3 regions of the Paenibacillus sp. PvR133 genome follow, and region 3 is predicted to be linked to each of the others. Evidence: riboswitches for the same ligand, from Rfam matches in the RefSeq annotation. Region 3 holds a riboswitch; each other region holds the start of a gene.
What was found. Region 3 has a riboswitch for cyclic di-AMP ahead of JOE49_RS19360 (3D domain-containing protein). Riboswitches for the same ligand answer to the same signal wherever they lie in the genome.
Positions count from the first base shown of each region.

Region 1 (6,673 bases), 3.1 Mb from region 3:
GGGAATCTGGACGATATGACCTTTAGGGCGATTAACACCTTAAAATCATGTAGTATTATTGCTGCCGAAGATACGCGGCAGACACGCAAACTGCTCACCCATTTCGAAATTACACCGGATATGCTCTTCAGTTATCATGAACATAATAAGGCTGCCAGTGGGCCTGAACTGATACGTTATATAATAGAAGGAAAAAATTTGGCACTGGTTAGTGATGCAGGTCTACCGGCCATTTCTGACCCTGGTTCGGATCTGGTCAAGCTGGCACTGGAAGCGGAAATTAGCGTCATTCCTATCCCAGGAGCAAATGCAGCACTATCGGCTTTAATTGCCTCAGGACTGGATACAGAAAGGTTCACCTTCGCTGGCTTTCCACCACGGGAGAAAAAGGACCTAGAGAAGCTGTTGCTATCGTTTCAGGTATCTCACGGCACAATTATTTTTTATGAATCGCCTCACCGCATTGTGAAGACATTGATGGTGTTGAAGGAAACATTAGGTTCACGCAAAGTGGTGCTTGCGCGTGAGCTAACCAAGCTGCATGAGGAATGGGTGCGAGGAACCGTGGAGCAATGCCTTGCTAAACTAGAGGAGAATCCGCCAATTGGTGAATATTGCCTGGTGGTTGAAGGAAAAGACGAAGAGGAAGAGGAACAGGAACGTCAGGCGTGGTGGCAGTCCTTATCTTTGGAGTCCCACGTCGCACATTACGAGGCAGAGGGACTTACACGCAAGGATGCAATGAAGCGTACAGCCACAGATCGTTCAATCTCCAAGAGGGATGTTTACAACGCACTCTTATGAATATCTGTCTGAACAAAAAAGGGCCTTCCAACGGTTGGGTTCAAACCGTGGAAGGCAACAAGGAGTATATATGAAAAAGGTTAGAATTAACAATATCTGATAAGTCTATTATATACTAAAATTCTCAGTTTGTCACAGGTGTTGGGATTTCAGAAATGCAATCTTGGCAAACAATTTTCCCTTTGAAGTAAATTACGTTCTCAGCATTGCCGCAGAAGATACAAGCAGGCTCGTATTTTTTAAGCATGATGCGTTCGCCATCAACATAAATTTCCAAAGCGTCTTTCTCTCCGATTCCCAGGGTACGACGCAATTCGATTGGAATAACAACACGTCCGAGCTCGTCAACTTTTCTTACAATACCAGTGGATTTCATCATAATAAATCAGGCTCCTCTCGCCGTTTAAAATAATATAAGTGTCATGATTCGACAAAATTTTCTCTTTTCTGATATTTACTATACCAACGATTCCCAAAACAGTCAACCTTAAAAATGTAGTAACAGTCTGATTATGCAAAAGTATTTAGATTAAAGACCTTTACTCATGTGTATTGCCTTATCTTATTGATGATTTATTCAGTTTGTCGATTTGGAAATGTCGAAAAACTATAATTCGACATATTACGACAAATAATGTCGAATGAAGGAAATCATTTAGGATTTTATTGTATTTTAATCCATTATTCCGAATATTAAAGGAGCTGATATCTTGCACCAGCCACTCAGTGAAGAAAAAGTTTTTAAAGACCCGGTACATAATTACATCCATGTTCAGGATACTGTGATATGGCGGTTGATCAATACGCCGGAGTTCCAACGTTTACGGCGCATACGGCAGTTAGGCACATCGTATCTTACGTTTCATGGAGCGGAGCATAGCCGTTTTTCACATTCATTGGGCGTATATGAGATTACGAGACGTATTATTTCTCAATTTGAACGTGGAGATTTCCCAGATTGGCCGAAGGAGGAAAGGCTGGTTGCTCTATGTGCAGCTTTATTGCATGATGTGGGGCATGGCCCATTTTCTCATTCAATTGAGGAAGCCTTTCATATGAACCATGAGGATTGGACATGCCGCATTGTACTGGGAGACACGAAGATCAACGCTGTGCTACGGCAAGTCGACGAAAAGCTTCCACAAAAGGTGGCTGCGGTTATAGCCAAAACGTATGATAAGCCAATCGTTGTCAACTTGGTAACCAGTCCGCTAGATGCTGACCGTATGGATTATTTGTTGCGGGATGCTCATTCGACAGGTGTCAACTACGGCACAATTGATTTGGATCGTATTTTACGACTGCTACGTCCTCATAATGGGAGAATTGTTGTGAAGGAATCAGGCATGCATGCAGTAGAAGATTATTTAATGTCACGCTACCAGATGTATTGGCAAATTTATTTTCATCCTGTAACACGCAGCTCGGAAATCCTTTTACGTAAAATTTTCAAGCGAGCAAAGGAATTGTTTAAAAACGGATATGAGTTTGGTTTTCTGCTGGACCCGCTGCCGGATCTGTTGAAAGGAGAGCTTACAGTAGAGCAATATCTGATGCTCGACGAGTCATTAATCCAGACCGTATTTAGCCAGTGGAAACGAGAAAAGGACGAAATTTTAAGCGATTTGAGCAGCCGTTTTATGGACCGTAGATTGTATAAATATGTAGAGATTGAAAATATGGATACAGATACCATTGACAGTATTAGAGAAGCTTTGAAAGAGGCTGGTTTGCACCCTGAATATGATTTTGAAATTGATTTTCCGACAGATCTTCCTTATGATGTGTTTCGGCAGGGTGGCTCGACGGACAACCAGATTTTACTGCTTGGACGTCAGGGCGAGGTGAGTGAAATATCCGAAGTTTCGGAAATTGTGCGCTCAATAAGTGGTATTCACCGAGGAAAATATCATATGTATTTTCCCCAGAATAAATTGAACGCGGTAAAAGACAGGCTTCCTGCCGAAATAAGGAATTATTTTGTCAAAGAATAGACAACTATATAGAAATGTAAGTAAAAAAAGGAGATGTAAACCTTGGATTTATTCGACACTCATACTCACTTGGATGCGCCACAATTTGACGAAGATCGTGAAGAAGTTATAGCACGTGCTGTCGAATCAGGAGTAACACGGATGATCAATATCGGATTTAATCGTGAGACCATTCCATCCACTATGAAATTGGCCGAGACGTATGATTTTATTTATGCGGCAGTTGGATGGCATCCGCAGGATGCTATTACAATGCAGGAGGGCGATCTAGAATGGATTGCATCGTTATGCAGTCATAAAAAGGTTGTAGCCATCGGAGAGATCGGTCTGGATTATTATTGGGATACATCACCGAAGGATGTGCAGCATCGGGTGTTTCGAAATCAAATTGGTCTGGCTCGTGAGCTCAAAATGCCCATTGTTATCCATAACCGGGATGCACATGAAGATATTGTTAAGATTTTGCGCGAGGAAAAAGCGAGTGAGATTGGCGGAGTCATGCACTCCTTTTCGGGTAGCTGGGAAACTGCCAAAATGGTGCTGGATATGGGATTTCACCTTTCCTTCGGTGGTCCAATAACGTTCAAAAATGCCAAGCAGCCAAAAGAGGTGCTCGCACAGGTGCCGCTGGACCGTCTGCTCATTGAAACTGATGCTCCCTATCTGACGCCTCATCCGTTTCGTGGGAAGCGAAATGAGTCTGCACATGTGAGACTGGTAGCAGAGGCTGCAGCCCAAATCAAAGGGATTACAGTGGAGGAATTAGTGTCAATAACGACCCGAAATGCCCTGGAACGATTTGACATTCAATGAAAAAGTGAAGAAATCGATCAAAATAAAGAGATAGACGAAGCTAATCATGAATTTGTTGCAGGAAACTCGAGAATATTACAATATTTTAACCGAATATTTTAAAAAATGTACTTGAAACCTGCTTTACAACATGCATAGAAACAGGATATCATCTTTTCAGTGAATTGTTGTTTGAATGTAAACATCAACAAGTCATTTCATGAACCAGTCTCGCTGAGTCCCTTTTACAGGGAACGGGGGAACCGATATGGCTTACAGTACGTCCGGCATATGTGCAAGAAGGGAACGTCTCTTCCGCCAGCCGGCTCGACCTAAATTCTTTCCCCGGATGGGATTGAATAGGTGGAGGAGCCGTATTTCGATTTCTTTCTGGGTCTTCGGGGTGAATGTGAAGGCGACCGCCATGAGCGGTTGACCCAAGCTAGGGCGACTCTCTACGTCCGAACCCGACAGCTAACCCCGTAAGCGTAACAAGAGAGAAGCCATCTCGTGCATGAGTTTTCCCGCATATTCACACATGCCGGAAGCCACGAAAGAGCTCTCTAGTCTCTTTCTCTGGCTTTTTTTGTTGTGAATAAAAGAAAATCTGTCATCATACTGTGGTTAAACAGGGGAGGACAGCATGCCGCGAAGACGGGTACATGGTGCAGGACAGTCGCAGTTTGGGCTTGTCTTGTAGAAAATCTGTTATAGTCACGTCAAATCTCAACTATGTCTTACTCCAGACGGCGGGCTATGTAAGGAGGACGGAGGAAATGGGCATTTTCCAAAAAAAGGATACCCATGAGTCACGCTCATCCAGCATGTCTTACGTATTGCGTTGGAAGCAAGAGAATGTGCGCCAGGCTGCTTTGGTTGCTATTTTTCTAATCGCGCTAACGATTATGATTTCAATTCTGATGTACACGCAATCTAAAAAACAAGTCTTTTTTGTCATCGATGGCAAGGCGTCTGCGGTAGAAACCCGGGAATCCAAGCTTCAAGATTTGCTGAGCGAGCATTCCATTTCACTTCAGCCGCATGATACAGTTTCCATGCCGCTAAATGGAGCAATACAGGATGGCGATCGCGTAGTCATTAAACGTGCCAATCAAGTCAAAGTATCTTCAGGCAATGAGACGAAAAAGCTGTACACAACAGAAAATACAGTAGAAGGTGCCATTCGTACCTCGGGCTATAAATTATCATCAACGGATAAAGTTTATCCTGCGTTGGATGCCTCTGTTTCGTCTAACATGGACATAAAAATCGTCCGTGTGAAGAAACAGCAGGTCGAACAGAAAAAACAGGTGCCTTATCAGGTCATCAAAACGGCCGATCCGAGTCTTTATAAAGGCGATAATCGGGTCATTCAAAGCGGCAAATCGGGTGTGGTCGTCCAGCACGTTCAAAAGGTATATCATGATGGAAAGTTGGTATCCAAACAGCTGGTTAACAAGGAAGTTGCACAGAACCGTGTGGATAAAGTCATTGCAGTAGGAACGAAGAAAAAACCGGTCGTTCTGGCTGCTTCCGTCGGTCCCAATGATGCGGTTAAGGCAACAACGGTTAGTTCGGGCAGTGCTGTCCGTAAAGCAGGCATCAATTTTAAATATAGCAAAGTTTTACAAAATGTCTCCATGACGGCGTATTCCTCACAGGAGCCAGGTATCGGTACACGTACTGCATCCGGCGCACGTGTCACGGAAGGACGCACCATCGCGGTCGATCCGAGTGTAATTCCAATCGGCTGGTGGGTATATATCGAAGGGGTGGGCTTCCGCCGTGCGGAGGATACCGGTGGCGCGATTAAAGGCCACAAAATCGATGTGTATTATGAGAGTTTGAGCCGAGCCAACCAATTTGGTCGTAAGCACGGTAAAACCGTTTATGTTATCGGACCGATAAAGCCTGAAATCAACTAAAACAGGTTGTGTATGTTGAGGGCAATGCGATAGTATTAACAACATAGTTATGCCATGCTAAGAAGAGGATATCCTCTTCTTATTTTGTTTTCAAAAGCAGGGAAAGATAAATATAGCTTGCTGTGTAGCAGTGGAGGGAAACGCAAATGATCAAGGAAGTGATCGTGGTAGAGGGCCGGGATGATACGGTGGCCATTCGCCGCGCTGTTGAAGCGGATACGATAGAAACTGGCGGCTCAGCCATTAATAAAATGACGCTGCGTAAAATTGCATTGGCGCAGGAGCGGCGGGGGGTCATCATTTTAACCGATCCCGATCATGCAGGGGAGCGCATCCGTAAGATTATCGCTTCCAAGGTACCCGGCTGCAAGCAGGCCTTTATACCCGAGGCAGAAGCGACGCGTAAAGGAGATATTGGCGTGGAGAATGCCTCACCGGAAGCGATCAGACACGCTCTTGCACGGGTCCATACGACAGTGGAAGGCGCCGACCCGCTGATTGAGTGGGCGGACCTGATTGATGCTGGACTCATCACCCATCCTAATGCTGCTGCACGCCGTATGGCCTTAGGGAATGTGCTGGGTATTGGTTATTGTAACGGAAAGCAGCTACATAAACGGCTCTCTGTATTTCAGATCAGCCGCGAGGAATTTGCCGGGGCGCTGGCACAAATTGAAAGTGAAGGATTGTGATATCCGTATGACAGGGATTCAAGATATAGCAACACCGCGGCGTACGAAGGACATTATTCAACGGCACGGTTTTTCGTTCAAAAAGAGTTTGGGACAAAATTTCCTGATTGATCAGAATATTCTCAATAAGATTGTAAATGCTGCCGGATTGGATGAGACGAAGGGCGCACTTGAGATCGGTCCTGGGATTGGTGCTTTGACCGAGAAGCTGGCCCAATCGGCCAAGGCAGTTACCGCTGTCGAGATTGACCAGCGGCTGCTGCCAATTCTCGAAGAAGTGTTGGCCCCTTACGAGCATGTGAAGGTACGTCATGGAGATGTGTTGAAGCTGGATTTGCGCGAGGTGTTCGCAGCCGATTTTGCAGACGTGAGCAAAGTAAGTGTCGTGGCTAATCTGCCGTACTACGTTACTACACCGATTCTGATGAGGCTGCTGGAGGACAAGCTCCCTTTGGAGAATATCGTC
Region 1 is NZ_JAFIBS010000001.1:1,328,298-1,334,970, forward strand. Features, by position in the region: gene rsmI (16S rRNA (cytidine(1402)-2'-O)-methyltransferase) at 1-804, shown strand, start outside; gene JOE49_RS05950 (AbrB/MazE/SpoVT family DNA-binding domain-containing protein) at 929-1,183, opposite strand; gene JOE49_RS05955 (HD domain-containing protein) at 1,515-2,798, shown strand; gene JOE49_RS05960 (TatD family hydrolase) at 2,841-3,611, shown strand; cyclic di-AMP (ydaO/yuaA leader) riboswitch at 3,813-4,095, shown strand; gene JOE49_RS05965 (3D domain-containing protein) at 4,367-5,515, shown strand; gene rnmV (ribonuclease M5) at 5,662-6,207, shown strand; gene rsmA (16S rRNA (adenine(1518)-N(6)/adenine(1519)-N(6))-dimethyltransferase RsmA) at 6,215-6,673, shown strand, end outside.
Region 1: linked by a shared signal. The riboswitch ahead of JOE49_RS05965 (3D domain-containing protein) and the one ahead of JOE49_RS19360 (3D domain-containing protein) in region 3 are both predicted to bind cyclic di-AMP.

Region 2 (6,673 bases), 3.0 Mb from region 3:
GCCTGAAACTCATATCGTAGCAGCGACCGGATTTCCCACCCGTGGTGCCGTCCGACAGAACGGCCAAAAAATATATCAATTTTATGCCGATGATGTACACGATTTTGCCTGGTCCGCTTCACCCAACTTTGTAACCGTAGAAGAACCCTTTTCTTCTGCTGAAGTCCCTGGTGTCAAAATCAAGCTCTACCTTGACCCGTCGCACAAGGAGCTCAAAGGGCGCTATATGAGCGCAGCGAAGGCCGCTCTTTCGTACTACAGCAAATGGTACGGGCCTTATCCATATTCCACCCTATCCATCGTGGTTCCACCCAAATCAGGCAATGGAGCCGGCGGTATGGAGTATCCGACACTCATCACAGCCGCTGCTGCGGGTAATCTAAATCCTGGCTATAGTCTGGAACGAACATTAGTTCATGAGATTGGACATCAATATTTCTACGGAATGGTAGCCAATAACGAATTTGAGGAGCCGTGGCTGGATGAAGGCTTCACCTCCTATGCAGAGGAGCGGCTTATGGAGCAAGAATATGGGCTTACCCCCAACTTGCCATTACAATCGGGACAGATAGCCTCCCCACAGCCGCTAAACCGCGAGTCATGGAAGTACGGCTCGGCTGCTGAGTACGCGCAAAACGCCTACTCTCGAGGCAAGCTGGTACTACGGGGCATTGAACGTCAGGTGGGTATGAAAAAAATGGATCGGATTATGCGGACCTACGTCCAGACGTACCGATTCAAGCATCCATCCTCCCAGGATTTTCAACGTATCGTGGAGAGAGCCACCGGACGCTCATGGAGCCACTATTTTGAACAGTATGTATATGACGGCCAGATGGCGGACTTTTCGGTGGATCATATCACGAACCAAAAGCTGGAGAATGGATATGAAGCAGTCGTGACGGTCAGCAAAAAAGGGGCGGATTATCCCAAGATCCCTGTCCAATTTACCTTCAAGGATGGTACCACGATATTCAAGGCTTGGGACGGCGCGGGCAAAAGCACAACTTTTCGGATCAAAAGTACTTCTCCCGTTTCCTATGTAACCCTTGATCCTCTATATACCATTGCACTGGAGAACAAGCACATTAACAATAGCCTAAAAGCCGAATTGGACGAAAAGCAACAAACCCGTTGGAATGTAAGTGTAACCAAGCTGTTAGAAACACTGCTTGGAAGTCTGTCATGGTGAGGTGTCTATAGATGCGGACTGTTATAAAAGAGGGCTGGGCGCTGGTGCGCATACGATTCTATATCGTTATCATTTTATTTCTGTATCGACTACTGTGGGGGGTGTTTCTCTATCGGCTGGTGCAGTCTGCCGTTATCCCGCTACTGCTCCGTTATCCTGATCAGGGTCAAAACGAGCTGGGACAGACCTTGTTTTGGATGGAGAGCCAGATTGCTCTGATGGACAGCCGGGAAGTACATGTGTATTTGTGGATACTACTAGGGGCGACTGTACTACGCATACTGATCACTCCCTTCATTAGAGCCGGAATATATCAAAGCCTGCATACCGATGCGACTGAACCGCAAAGCCTGTCCTTTTTCAAGGGTATGAAACGCCATGGCATGTCGTCGTTGTTGTATTACACCATCGAGTTGGGACTGCTGCTGCTTCCCGCCTTTTGGGTAGTACCGAGACTCTACCCTATTGTAGCAGGAACGCTTCAATCTCCCTCTTACCTGCTTCATTTGTTGCCCTATGCCATGGGGTGGATGGCTTACGGATGGTTCATTCGGCAGTGCATCCTGTATATGCAACTGGGGACTGTCGGTGGTCACGCCATACTATCGTCCCTGCTCGCCTTCTTTCGCCAGCTCCTCCCAGCTGTCGGTATATCTCTTTTGCTCGGTGCTTGTGTGCTGCTGGTCTTCGGTCTATTTGGCACCATAGCGATGATTTGGACTGGTATGCTGGCGCTCATTCTCCAGCAATCGTATCATTTTGTTACTAGTCTGGTCAGGCTGTGGCATATCAGTTCGCAGTACAGACTATGGCATACCGATATCTCCAGTAGAAGCTAAGCCCTGCCTTTATGTTTTTTACTTCATTTCCGTCTGTCGAAAAATCTTGATTCATATCCGCGCAAACGACACATAACTGAATACTGTTAACAAGATCTGTTCCTGGGACATTAGGAGCAGATTTTTTTTGTAACTTTTTGCAATGAAACATTTGCCAAAGCCAGCCGTCTTTGTTACAATAATCGCAGTGAACTGATAGTAACAACTTTGTAATCTTTATTGTAACCTTTATCTCAAAAATAACGTTATTGTGAATACTGCTCTCCAAGGTGCACATCTTAAGTTAAGCCTAATTCCTGGCACCTAGGAAGCGGGGGAACCAGTTTGGGTGAATTGATCTCGCAACAGAGTGGTCATAGGGGAACCTTCTACCGAATCCTTAAGCTAACCTCGCAGGCATTGGAAGGGGTATATTTTTTTTGAAGAAGAAGCTAACGATCGCAGCTATGGGTCTTGCCATTGCCTTTACATCTTTTACATTCGGTGGCGGCAGTGCATATGCAGACTCTAAGATGGACCAGGTCATTCAAGATGCCAAAGGAACGAGCTACAGAAGCGGAGGCACTACACTCGAGGGATTCGATTGCTCCGGCTTCACAATGTATGTATTCAACAAACTGGGAATTAAACTTCCGCATCAATCCGGATCACAATTCAAAATGGGATCTTCTGTATCCCGCGATGAAATGAGACCTGGAGACCTGGTGTTCTTCAACACCACAGGAAGAGGCATTTCTCATGTAGGTATCTTCGTAGGTGAAGGGAAATTTGCCCACTCCTCGACTTCACGTGGTGTAGTAGTTAGCTCACTGAACGAAAATTATTACGCTAACCGCTATGTCGGTGCAAAAAGAATTATGAGCACAGACGCTTACCATTCTGTAGCTTCAGAAATTCCTGATGACGACAACGTAGAATAACTAACGCACAGCAAGCTAACCTTAGCCGCAATTTGATTCTGGCCGGAATCAAATTGCGGCTTTTTATGTCCACAACATCAGCAATTATTATCATTACTGACGAACTGAAGCCTCAAAAGGTTTCAATTTTAGCGAACATCGTCGGTTTTACCGTCAGCGCTGGGGGAGCATATGAGCAGTAAATCCTTCTTATTGAATGTATACCCGACTTGAGTATGAAATAAACACGCTTGCCATTCCCCTGCAACTTGTCTACAATCTGTTGTTAATGATTGAAGTACCTGTAAAAGGAGGATAGAACACATGCCGGCCTCAATATCCAACTATCGGATCGTACCGATGGACGAGCATCAAGCGGCTGCAATCTGTGAGTGGCGCTATGATCCACCTTATAATATATACGGTTGGCTCCCCTGGGAACAAATGAAGGCGCTTGAAGTCGAATTTGGAAGTCCCACGCTTCGCCAAGAGCAATATGTTGCCGTACTGGATGAAGAGAATAAGCTGACGGGATTTGCTCAATATTTTCCTATGATCGGTGTGACCCGGCTAGGTCTTGGAATGCATCCTGAAAGATGCGGACATGGCAAAGGCTCTGATTTTGTCCGTGCCATTGCAGAGGAAGCCCAACGACGCAACCCGAAGAATGAAATTGATCTAGAGGTACTCACTTGGAATGGGCGCGCTATCCGGGCTTACAAGGCGGCTGGATTTGAGCTTACAGATACCTATGAACGCCAGACTCCCGATGGCAAAAAACCGTTTTTTTGTATGGTATATCGTCCCGAGCACCAAACCCAGGTTCTATGATAAAAGCGCCTTCGGCATACAACCGCGATGTTGTATAGCGAAGGCGCTTTTATCATCATACGACAGATCATTACAAGCTCAATGACTGCTGCGCATTTTTTCAAAAGCTTCATTATATTGTTGGGCTTCCTTAATATCCACGGCCATAATACCGCCGTCGTCCCAAGAGGTCAAACGCAGAGTCACGGTCTTGTAATCAATCGTAATAAATGGATGATGATTGAATGCTTCAGATATAGCGGCAACTTCATCCACGAATGCAATCCCTTTCATAAAACTGGAAAAATTATATTTCCGAACGATCCAACGTCCTTCCTCCAGTTCCCAGCCCTCCAGTTTCTCCAGATGTGCTTCAATCTCTTCTTGTGTAAAAGGCATGTTACGAACTCCTCCCCGTTTATACGGAAGCCTTTCGACCGCTTAAATACGGCCAAAACTACGATATATTGGTGTACATATTACCACGGCCCCGTTGATAAATCCATAAGACGGACCTCAAATCAATGGGACTGACGTCAGCTCCTCGTCTCCAATGAGTACATAGATACGATGCTGCTCCGGCTCATAGATCACAACGCCACTGCCTACAGTGATTATGGGCTCTGTACCCAGTGCATAAAATAAGTCTTCTGCCAAAGCTTCATTGACTTCCTGGCGTCCCGCCGGGTCCAGCCTGTCCCAATCTTCTGCTTCCATCTCGAAAAATTCGTAGCTGTCTGGGATGCGTCCCACAGCCTCTGTCAAATCGTTCAAAATTTGTTCATACTCACGCCCATGCTTTACTCCCATGCCATTTCCTCCAATGGTTCCGCCATTCAATACATAATCACCTTATTATACCGGAAATTCGCACTTAACAAAAAAGAGAGTTTTGTCGATAAATACTATAATCCGTCTTGTAATGACGCGCTTGGGGCAAGGACGACCCCGGCGGCATGAAAGGATTCAAAATCTATTCTCATGGATGAGGTGTATCATGCAAATTTCAACCATTATCGGACTTGTGCTCGGGATTGTGTCACTGGTCGTCGGGATGATCTTAAAAGGCGCTCCGGTCGTCAATCTGGTCAATAATCCCGCTGCTTACATGATTATTTTCGTCGGAACGGCAGCGAGTATATTTATGGCCTTCCCGATGGCAGAAATCAAACGGATTCCGAAGCTGTTCAAGGTTATTTTCACCGAACAAAAACTGTTAGACCGCAAAGAGCTCATCGGTACGTTTACCGAGTGGGCATCCATTACCCGTCGTGAAGGTCTGCTCGCCTTGGAATCTAAGGTAGAGGAAATCGACGATCCCTTTATGCGTGGCGGCATGCGAATGATTATTGACGGAAATGATCAGGAATTCGTACGGGACGTTCTGATGGAGGATATCAATGCTACCGAGGACCGACATCGCTCTGGCGCGCTGATCTTCTCTCAAGCTGGTATGTACGCTCCAACGCTCGGGGTACTCGGTGCGGTTGTAGGTCTGATCGCCGCTCTGGCCGACCTTAGTGACATGGAAAAGCTTTCTCATGCCATTGCAGCAGCCTTCATTGCGACGTTGCTCGGTATTTTTACAGGTTATGTCCTGTGGCATCCGATGTCCAACAAGCTCAAACGGTTATCCAAAAAAGAAGTGGAGCTTAAATTAATGATGGTCGAAGGTCTGCTTTCCATTCAATCGGGGATATCGACGATTGCCATCAGTCAGAAACTGACGATCTTCCTGACTCCGACCGAACGGGCTACGATGACCCAGAAGGATGGCGATTCCAGTGAGTAAAAAGAGACATGAACCGCATGAAGAGCATGCTGACGAAAGCTGGCTGTTGCCATATTCCGACTTAATGACCCTTCTGTTGGCTCTTTTCATTGTCTTATTCGGTATGAGCTCGCTCGACGCCAAAAAATTTGAAACTATGGCTCAATCCCTGAGTGCAGCTTTTAGTGGCGGCACTGGCGTGCTGGATCACTCGGCCGCGAATCCGTCGTCACAATCCATGGATATGGGCAAAAATAAAGAACAAGTATCACAACCCTTAAAATCGAAGGCTACTTCTACCTCTGAACTGCAAAAACAGTTGGCCCAGCGGGAAGAAGAAGATTTAAAAAAACTTAAAAAACAAATGGATCAATACATTCAAAATAACGGCCTGACCCCGTTGCTGAATACCAAGCTGAACCAATCACAGCTGATGATCACCATTAGTGATAATGCCTTGTTTTCATCCGGGCAGGCCGAAGTAAAGCCGGAAGCAAGAAAGCTGGCCAAGTCTATTTCTAGTATGCTTCAGCAGTTCCCTGGCTATGATGTTATCGTATCGGGTCACACGGATAATGTACCGATCTCCAACAGCCAGTTCCCGTCCAACTTTGATTTGAGCGCCAAGCGCTCTCTGAATTTCTTGCGTATCTTGTTGCTCAATCCAGATCTCGATCCAACCAAGTTTGTATCCATCGGTTATGGCGAGTATCGTCCATTGGCAAGCAATCAAGATGGTCAAGGACGCTCCAAAAACCGTCGTGTTGAAATATCTGTTCTCCGCAAATATCAGAACGGGACACAAGTCATCAGTCCTACCTCAAGCTCGAGTGAAGGTTGATTATGCATATGTTATATGAACAAAGGCACCGCCGCATTTTTATGCAGCTGGTGCCTCTTTGTTTATGCTTCCTGTACTTCTGGCCCTGTCAGGTACACGATCATACGCTGTAGGCTATACGAAACTCCTCTGGCATTAGCTAAGCGTATAATCGAGCATCTGGCCAAGCTCCTGCTTCTCAGCCTCTGTCAGATCACGCCAGGCACCTTTCTGAAGGGACCCCAACCGAATATTCATGATTCGCAGCCGTTGCAGTTTTTTTACTTCATAACCGAAGGCAGCACACATACGCCGGATCTGACGATTTTTCCCTTCAGTCAG
Region 2 is NZ_JAFIBS010000001.1:1,433,825-1,440,497, reverse strand. Features, by position in the region: gene JOE49_RS06370 (M1 family metallopeptidase) at 1-1,192, shown strand, start outside; gene JOE49_RS06365 (hypothetical protein) at 1,204-2,031, shown strand; cyclic di-AMP (ydaO/yuaA leader) riboswitch at 2,308-2,445, shown strand; gene JOE49_RS06360 (C40 family peptidase) at 2,451-2,951, shown strand; gene JOE49_RS06355 (GNAT family N-acetyltransferase) at 3,255-3,761, shown strand; gene JOE49_RS06350 (4a-hydroxytetrahydrobiopterin dehydratase) at 3,840-4,139, opposite strand; gene JOE49_RS06345 (hypothetical protein) at 4,257-4,550, opposite strand; gene motA (flagellar motor stator protein MotA) at 4,738-5,532, shown strand; gene motB (flagellar motor protein MotB) at 5,525-6,352, shown strand; gene rluF (23S rRNA pseudouridine(2604) synthase RluF) at 6,488-6,673, opposite strand, start outside.
Region 2: linked by a shared signal. The riboswitch ahead of JOE49_RS06360 (C40 family peptidase) and the one ahead of JOE49_RS19360 (3D domain-containing protein) in region 3 are both predicted to bind cyclic di-AMP.

Region 3 (6,673 bases):
TTGCACGGAATATAAACCAAAAAATGAAGAGGATCACCACAATAAACAACGTCCAAAAGCTGCTCATACTATCCATGATGGCTGACTACTCCTTTCTGAAAGAACACGGAATTAAGATTTAGCGTTCGTTATTCAGCAGAGCGAATTCTTTTTTTATCCGGGCTAGCAGTTCAGGATTCGTGATTACATCGCAAGCAGTCCATGCCAAAGTTCTCGCAGCCAGCAGCATTCCTTCCATGGCCCGGTCCTGCATCGCCAAATCGCGGAATTCTGGTGTATGCAAGGCATGCTTCTCGTCAATAACTTGAATGTAAGGATGGATAGCAGGGCAATGAAGCGATACATTTCCGATATCCATGGAGCCGTGATCTTCGCCTTCTGTTATATCTTCTTGTGAAATGCCAGCCTGCACCAAATTTGCGGTAAACGCATCGGAAAGTACACGGTTCGTGACCATTTCATCATAAGAAGTCTCATAATTGGAGGTCTCCAAACGACACCCGGCCTGTAAAGCAGCTCCTTCAGCAATTTGAATAACACGGCGAGTCAGCGGGTTCAGTTCTTGACGTGTAGTGGCTCTCACATAAAATTGGGCTGAGGCGTAATCAGGAATAATATTGGCTGCTTGCCCACCCTGATTAATGATCCCATGGATACGCACTGTACTTTTTACTTGTTGACGGAACGCATTGATGCCATTGAACGTTTGAATCACAGCGTCCAGCGCGTTAATGCCTTCGTGCGGGCTGGCAGCCGCGTGAGCAGATTGACCAAAAAATTCGAATTGTACAGCATCAATCGCCAGTGATTTGCCTGATTTTTCGTAACGGTCATAAGGATGCGTCATAAGTGCTATGTCGCAATCATCAAACAATCCGGCAGCGGCCATAGGGACCTTTGCACCGCGTGTTTCTTCGGCAGGTGTGCCATATACCCGTACTTCTCCACCAGTTTCGTCGATGATCGACTTGAGGCCGACGGCAGCACCAGTACTCATCATACATATCAAATGGTGCCCACAGGCGTGTCCTAGACCTTTCAGAGCGTCATATTCTGCCAGAAAAGCGACAACCGGCCCGGGTTTTGCAGCTTTGTAAGTTGCAATAAAGGCTGTTTCAATGCCCAATACAGGTGCCTGGACCTCAAATCCGTGAAAAACCAGTTCTTCTTTTAAACGGGCAGCGGCCAGAAATTCCTCGTTTCCAAGTTCAGGATTTGCGCCAATAAATAACGAAATGTCCTTAAACCGTGGGGCATGCTGCTCGATGGTCTGTTGAATGGTCTGTTTAAAATCCATGCTGAAAACTCCTTTATATAAGCTGTAATGTAGGTACTGCGTTAGGTATGCTGAAATTGTACTATAACATTCATTGCATAATCATGCATATTCATTTATAATGACACAATCTTATTTATTATAAAGAATTTAAGGAGAGAAAAAAAGATTGAAAAAGGCATATCGTTTTACCGCCCTGGTTTTGACGGCGGTTATCTTGCTGTTGACTGGTCTTCCCATGCTCAATGCATACGGAACGGAAGCAAAGCCACAGAAAAAACTTGTAGTGGGCATGAGTGCCGACTTTCCGCCGTATGAGTTTCATAAAGTCATTAACGGTAAGGATACCATTGTTGGGTTCGATGTGGATATCGCCAAGGAAATCGCCAAAGATTTGGATGCGGAGATGGTCCCTGAAGACATGAGTTTTGACTCTTTGCTGCCTGCTCTGCAAAGTGGTCGTGTAGACTTGGTACTGTCCGGTATGACACCAACGGATGAACGCAGAAAGAGTATTGATTTTTCGGATGTATACTATCGCTCCAAGCAAGTCATCATGGTACGCCCAGAGGATAAAGACAAATATCCGACGATGGATGCTTTGAAAGGCGAGAAGATCGGAGCACAAAAGGGAAGTATTCAGGAAGAGATTGCTCAAAAAGTGCCCAATGCCTCTGTAACTTCACTGGATAAAATATCTGACCTGGTACTCCAGCTGCGGACCCAGCGTGTGAACGCTGTCGTGATCGAAGATACGGTTGCTAAAGGATACACGTTAGACGGTACCGTAACCCTTGCCAAGGCTGTGCCTGAGGATGCGGGAGCAGAAACAGCTGTAGGTATCCGTAAAGGGAATGCAGAATTGCTTGCTTCTGTAAATAAAACGTTGGCTCGCCTGAAAGCAGACGGGTCGATTGAGAAGTTTTCCACGGAAGCGAGTGCACTTTCTGCGGATCGTCAGGTTTCTTCTAATAACATTGTAGATATTTTTTGGAAATACCGCAGTTTATACGCTACGGGTATCGGCTACACCTTGTTGCTGTCTGCGCTCGGAGTACTGTTCGGATTCATCATTGGTCTGATCATATCCTTGCTACGTATGAGTGGAGTACGCATCATTGAGTGGTTAGGTACCACTTATGTAGAGATACTGCGTGGCACACCTATGCTGGTGCAACTCATGATTATTCACTACGGGGTTGCTTTGACGCTGGGTGTCAATTTTACTCCACTCCAGTCTGGTATAATCACATTGTCTCTGAATAGCTCGGCATATCTGGCTGAAATTTTCCGTGCAGGTATCCAGGCAGTAGACCGTGGACAGATGGAGGCTGCCCGTTCATTGGGTATGGGACGAGGCAAAGCTATGCGTCATGTCATTTTGCCGCAAGCGTTTAAATCTATTTTGCCTGCTATCGGTAATGAGTTTATTACGATCATTAAAGAATCATCCATTATTTCGACCATTGGGATGGTGGATATTATGTATCAGGCCCAGGTCATTAAGAACATTACCTACGAAGGATTAAGTCCGTTCGTAATCGCAGCCGCTATTTATTTTGTAATGACATTCAGCTTGTCTAAGCTGCTGGGTTTATGGGAAAGGAAGTTGAGAGCCAGTGATCACCGTTAAACAACTGCGTAAATCGTTCGGCAAGAATGAGATTTTAAAAGGCATTGATATAGATATCGCCAAAGGTGAAGTCGTCGTCATCATCGGTCCCAGCGGTTCGGGGAAGAGTACGTTTTTGCGTTGTATGAATCTGCTAGAACAGCCTACGGACGGGGAGATTTTGTTTGAGGGCGAGCCGATTACAGCTCGTGGTCATAATATTAATGTAACCCGGGAGAAGATGGGGATGGTGTTCCAGCATTTTAATCTGTTCCCGCATAAAACAGTGTTGCAGAACCTGACGCTTGCACCAACGCAGGTTAGAAGACAGTCAGGGAAGGAAGCGGAAAAAATTGCGCTAGAACTCCTGCGTACCGTAGGGCTTGAGGATAAGAAGAATACCTATCCGAACCAGCTATCCGGTGGTCAGAAGCAACGTATTGCGATTGCGCGTGCTTTGGCCATGCAGCCGCACGTAATGCTGTTCGATGAGCCGACTTCTGCATTGGACCCTGAAATGGTTGGAGAGGTTCTGGATGTAATGAAGAAGCTCGCCGAAGGCGGCATGACCATGGTAATCGTGACGCATGAAATGGGCTTTGCCCGCGAGGTAGGCGATAGAATTATCTTTATGGATAACGGTCAAATTGTAGAGCAAGGTACACCAGAGCAGGTATTTGGTACTCCAAGCCATGATCGCACCCGTGATTTTCTTGCCAAAGTATTGTAAGAAAGTGCTGATATGAGCTATAAAAAAGCCCTCCGTTTGACGGAGGGCTTTTTCTTTTTTTGTCACCATTTCACCATATTTTCGTAACAAATATCGATTTCTTGGTGACAAAATTGTAACGAGTATAGTATGATGTTCAAGGTTCCCAACATTTTCATGCGGATAAGGTTACAAAATTGTGATATTATGCAGTAAGCCAAAACTTACCGGGACAGCATGCGGTTATGACAAACGCTGAATGCTGGGCCCAAACTATGGGAAGTGCGGGGGACGTAACAACGGCAGTCTTTCCGAAACGTCATAAGACGATATGGAATATGCCTAGGGGTGAATTGCACAAGCATAGGGCTTCTCCTGAGTCCGAATCCGACAGCTAACTTCGCAGGCATAACAGAGGAGGTACATATCTTTGAAACATCTAAAACATATTGGAAAAACCATGAAATTTGCGGTGCTTGCCGCAGCCATTGCAGGGCTGGCACAGACAGCTGGAGTAGCGGATGCTGCTTCGCTTCATACTGCCAAAGATGGCGATACCTTCTTTTTGCTTGCTCAACGTTATGGAGTATCAGTGGACGAGCTGACGAAGGCGAACCCAAACATTGCCTCTAACAATATATATGCAGGTCTGCAAATTAAGGTACCTGGTGAAAAAAGTGTGAATGCAGCTTCGGATTCGAAGCCTCAGCTTCTTACGGAGAAAGCACCAGCGAATGAGGGGCCAACGATTGAAGCGTGGGGCAAAACATTTAACTATAGCAAAATAGTTGACGTTAAGGCTACTGCGTATTCTGCCGCAGCCGATGAGAATGGTAAATGGGGAGCAGTGGACTACTACGGCAATCCGCTTAAACTAGGTACAATTGCGGTAGACCCGAACGTCATTCCGATGGGCACGAAAGTGCTGGTTACAGGCTATTCCCACCCAGGTTTGCCGGATCATTCTTTTGTAGCTGTCGCTCGCGATCAGGGCAGCGCCATTACAGGAAAACGGATTGATATCTTTATTCCTGGCAACAAATCATTTGTGAACGACTTTGGATTTCAAAATGTGAAGCTATACGTTATTGATAAATAGCATTATACGTATATACGGTTTAATTAAACATAATATATATTATGTAAACTTAATGCCTGTATCCTACCGCATATAACTAGGTCAGACTCTTATCAGGTCCTATCCATAAAAAAGGCTGTCTTGACGAGCAGAAAACTTCTGCTGGTAAGACAGCCTTTTTACGTTGCTTTAGCTTGTAGCTCAATCATAAACATATGGTTATTTCTGTTCCGATGTGTGGAGTAGCCGGGGGACTGTCACAAATTTGTAGCCCTTAGCTTTTAGAGAGTGAATTAGACCCGGCAGAGCTTGGACAGTGCCTTGCAAGTTGGAACTTTGACCTCCACCTGCGTGCATTAAAATAATAGAGCCAGGCCCAGTAGCTGGGATCACATTGCGCTGAATTTGTGTTTTACTTAGTCCCTTCCAGTCGAGAGAGTCTACATTCCAATTGACAATCATGTAGCCATGACGACGTGCCCACTGGATTTGAGGCTCCGTGATTTCACCGTAGGGTGGACGAATCAACTTGGGGCGAAAACCTGCGCTGGCTTGTAAAATACGTTCTGTTTTTGTAATCTGGTTGCGAAAGCGTTCTGGTGTGGCCTTCCTAAAATCCGGATGAGTATAGGAATGGTTTCCTATAGCATGGCCTTCACGGATAATACGGCGTATGATCCCCGGATGCTTTTCCGCACGGTGACCGACGATGAAAAATGTAGCTTTGATGCCATTGGCGTGTAATACGTCCAAAACCTGCGGCGTATACCTAGAATCGGGCACATCATCAAAGGTTAGGGCAATTTGGCGGGTGTGTGGGCCGCACATTTTAAAAATGTCCGCATGTTTTTTTCGCAGCATTGCTAATGTAGGAGTTGCTCGATCTGTGCTCTGTTGTACAGAAGAAGCAACAGCTGCTTCCTTGGGATGGGGCGTTCCGATGTTGGGAGGCGCATCCGCGTGAACGGGTAAACTTGAAAATGCTAGTAACAGTGCCAAGCCTGGCAACACTCCCCTGTACGGCATATGTATCCCCCCTTTCCGTGCAGTGATACCTAGTGGTGCTCTCGACTATTATGTACCTGTCCTATTAAAAATATGCTGGTTACCAAGTTCGGCTCATAAACGACTGGAAAGAAGTCCACGATGAAACGATTATCAATGAAGATGATGGAGCTAAACGCACATATTCTCTTAAACATGACCGAAAACAGGAGCATTTTCGCAAGTTTTAGCCTTACAACGAATTCGGTATACCGTGACAGCTGGTGTATAATGGGGATGCAATTCATAATTATACAGACATGGAATTGAAGGAAGGATGGATAAAAGTGACCGACTTGTTTACTCCTTATCAATTAAAGGGGCTTTCTTTAAAAAATCGGATTGTCATGCCCCCGATGTGCCAATACAGCGTGGAGGCCAAGGACGGAAATCCAACGGATTGGCATCATGTCCATTATGTGAGCCGGGCAGTAGGAGGCACTGGACTTATTATTGTGGAAATGACAGCGGTCCATCCAGATGGACGTATTACAGATCGTGATTTGGGTATTTGGAGTGACGAACATATTCCTGCATATCGTAAGATTGTAGAGGAAGTTCACAAGTATGGTGCCAAAATTGGCATTCAACTAGGCCACGCTGGACGCAAGGCTGAAGATGCTGAGCAACCTGTAGGTCCTTCCTCGATTCCTTTTAGCGAACGCTTTAAAGAGCCGCACGCCTTAAAGACAGCTGAAGTCAGGGAACTGGTTCAGGCATACAAAGAAGGCGCGCGCCGCGCGGTGGAAGCAGGTTTTGACACGGTCGAGATACATGGCGCTCACGGCTATCTGATCCATCAATTTCATTCGCCTTTAACAAATGCCAGAGAAGATGAATATGGGCAGGATTTGTCACTGTTCGGTGTTGAGGTCATACATGCTGTTAAAGAGGTTCTTCCTGCTGATATGCCTGTGCTTATGCGGATATCTGCCAAAGAATACGTCGAGGATG
Region 3 is NZ_JAFIBS010000001.1:4,453,165-4,459,837, reverse strand. Features, by position in the region: gene JOE49_RS19380 (glycine-rich domain-containing protein) at 1-76, opposite strand, end outside; gene JOE49_RS19375 (M20 family metallopeptidase) at 119-1,297, opposite strand; gene JOE49_RS19370 (ABC transporter substrate-binding protein/permease) at 1,446-2,909, shown strand; gene JOE49_RS19365 (amino acid ABC transporter ATP-binding protein) at 2,896-3,618, shown strand; cyclic di-AMP (ydaO/yuaA leader) riboswitch at 3,853-4,021, shown strand; gene JOE49_RS19360 (3D domain-containing protein) at 4,028-4,696, shown strand; gene JOE49_RS19355 (polysaccharide deacetylase family protein) at 4,895-5,701, opposite strand; gene JOE49_RS19350 (NADH:flavin oxidoreductase/NADH oxidase) at 6,007-6,673, shown strand, end outside.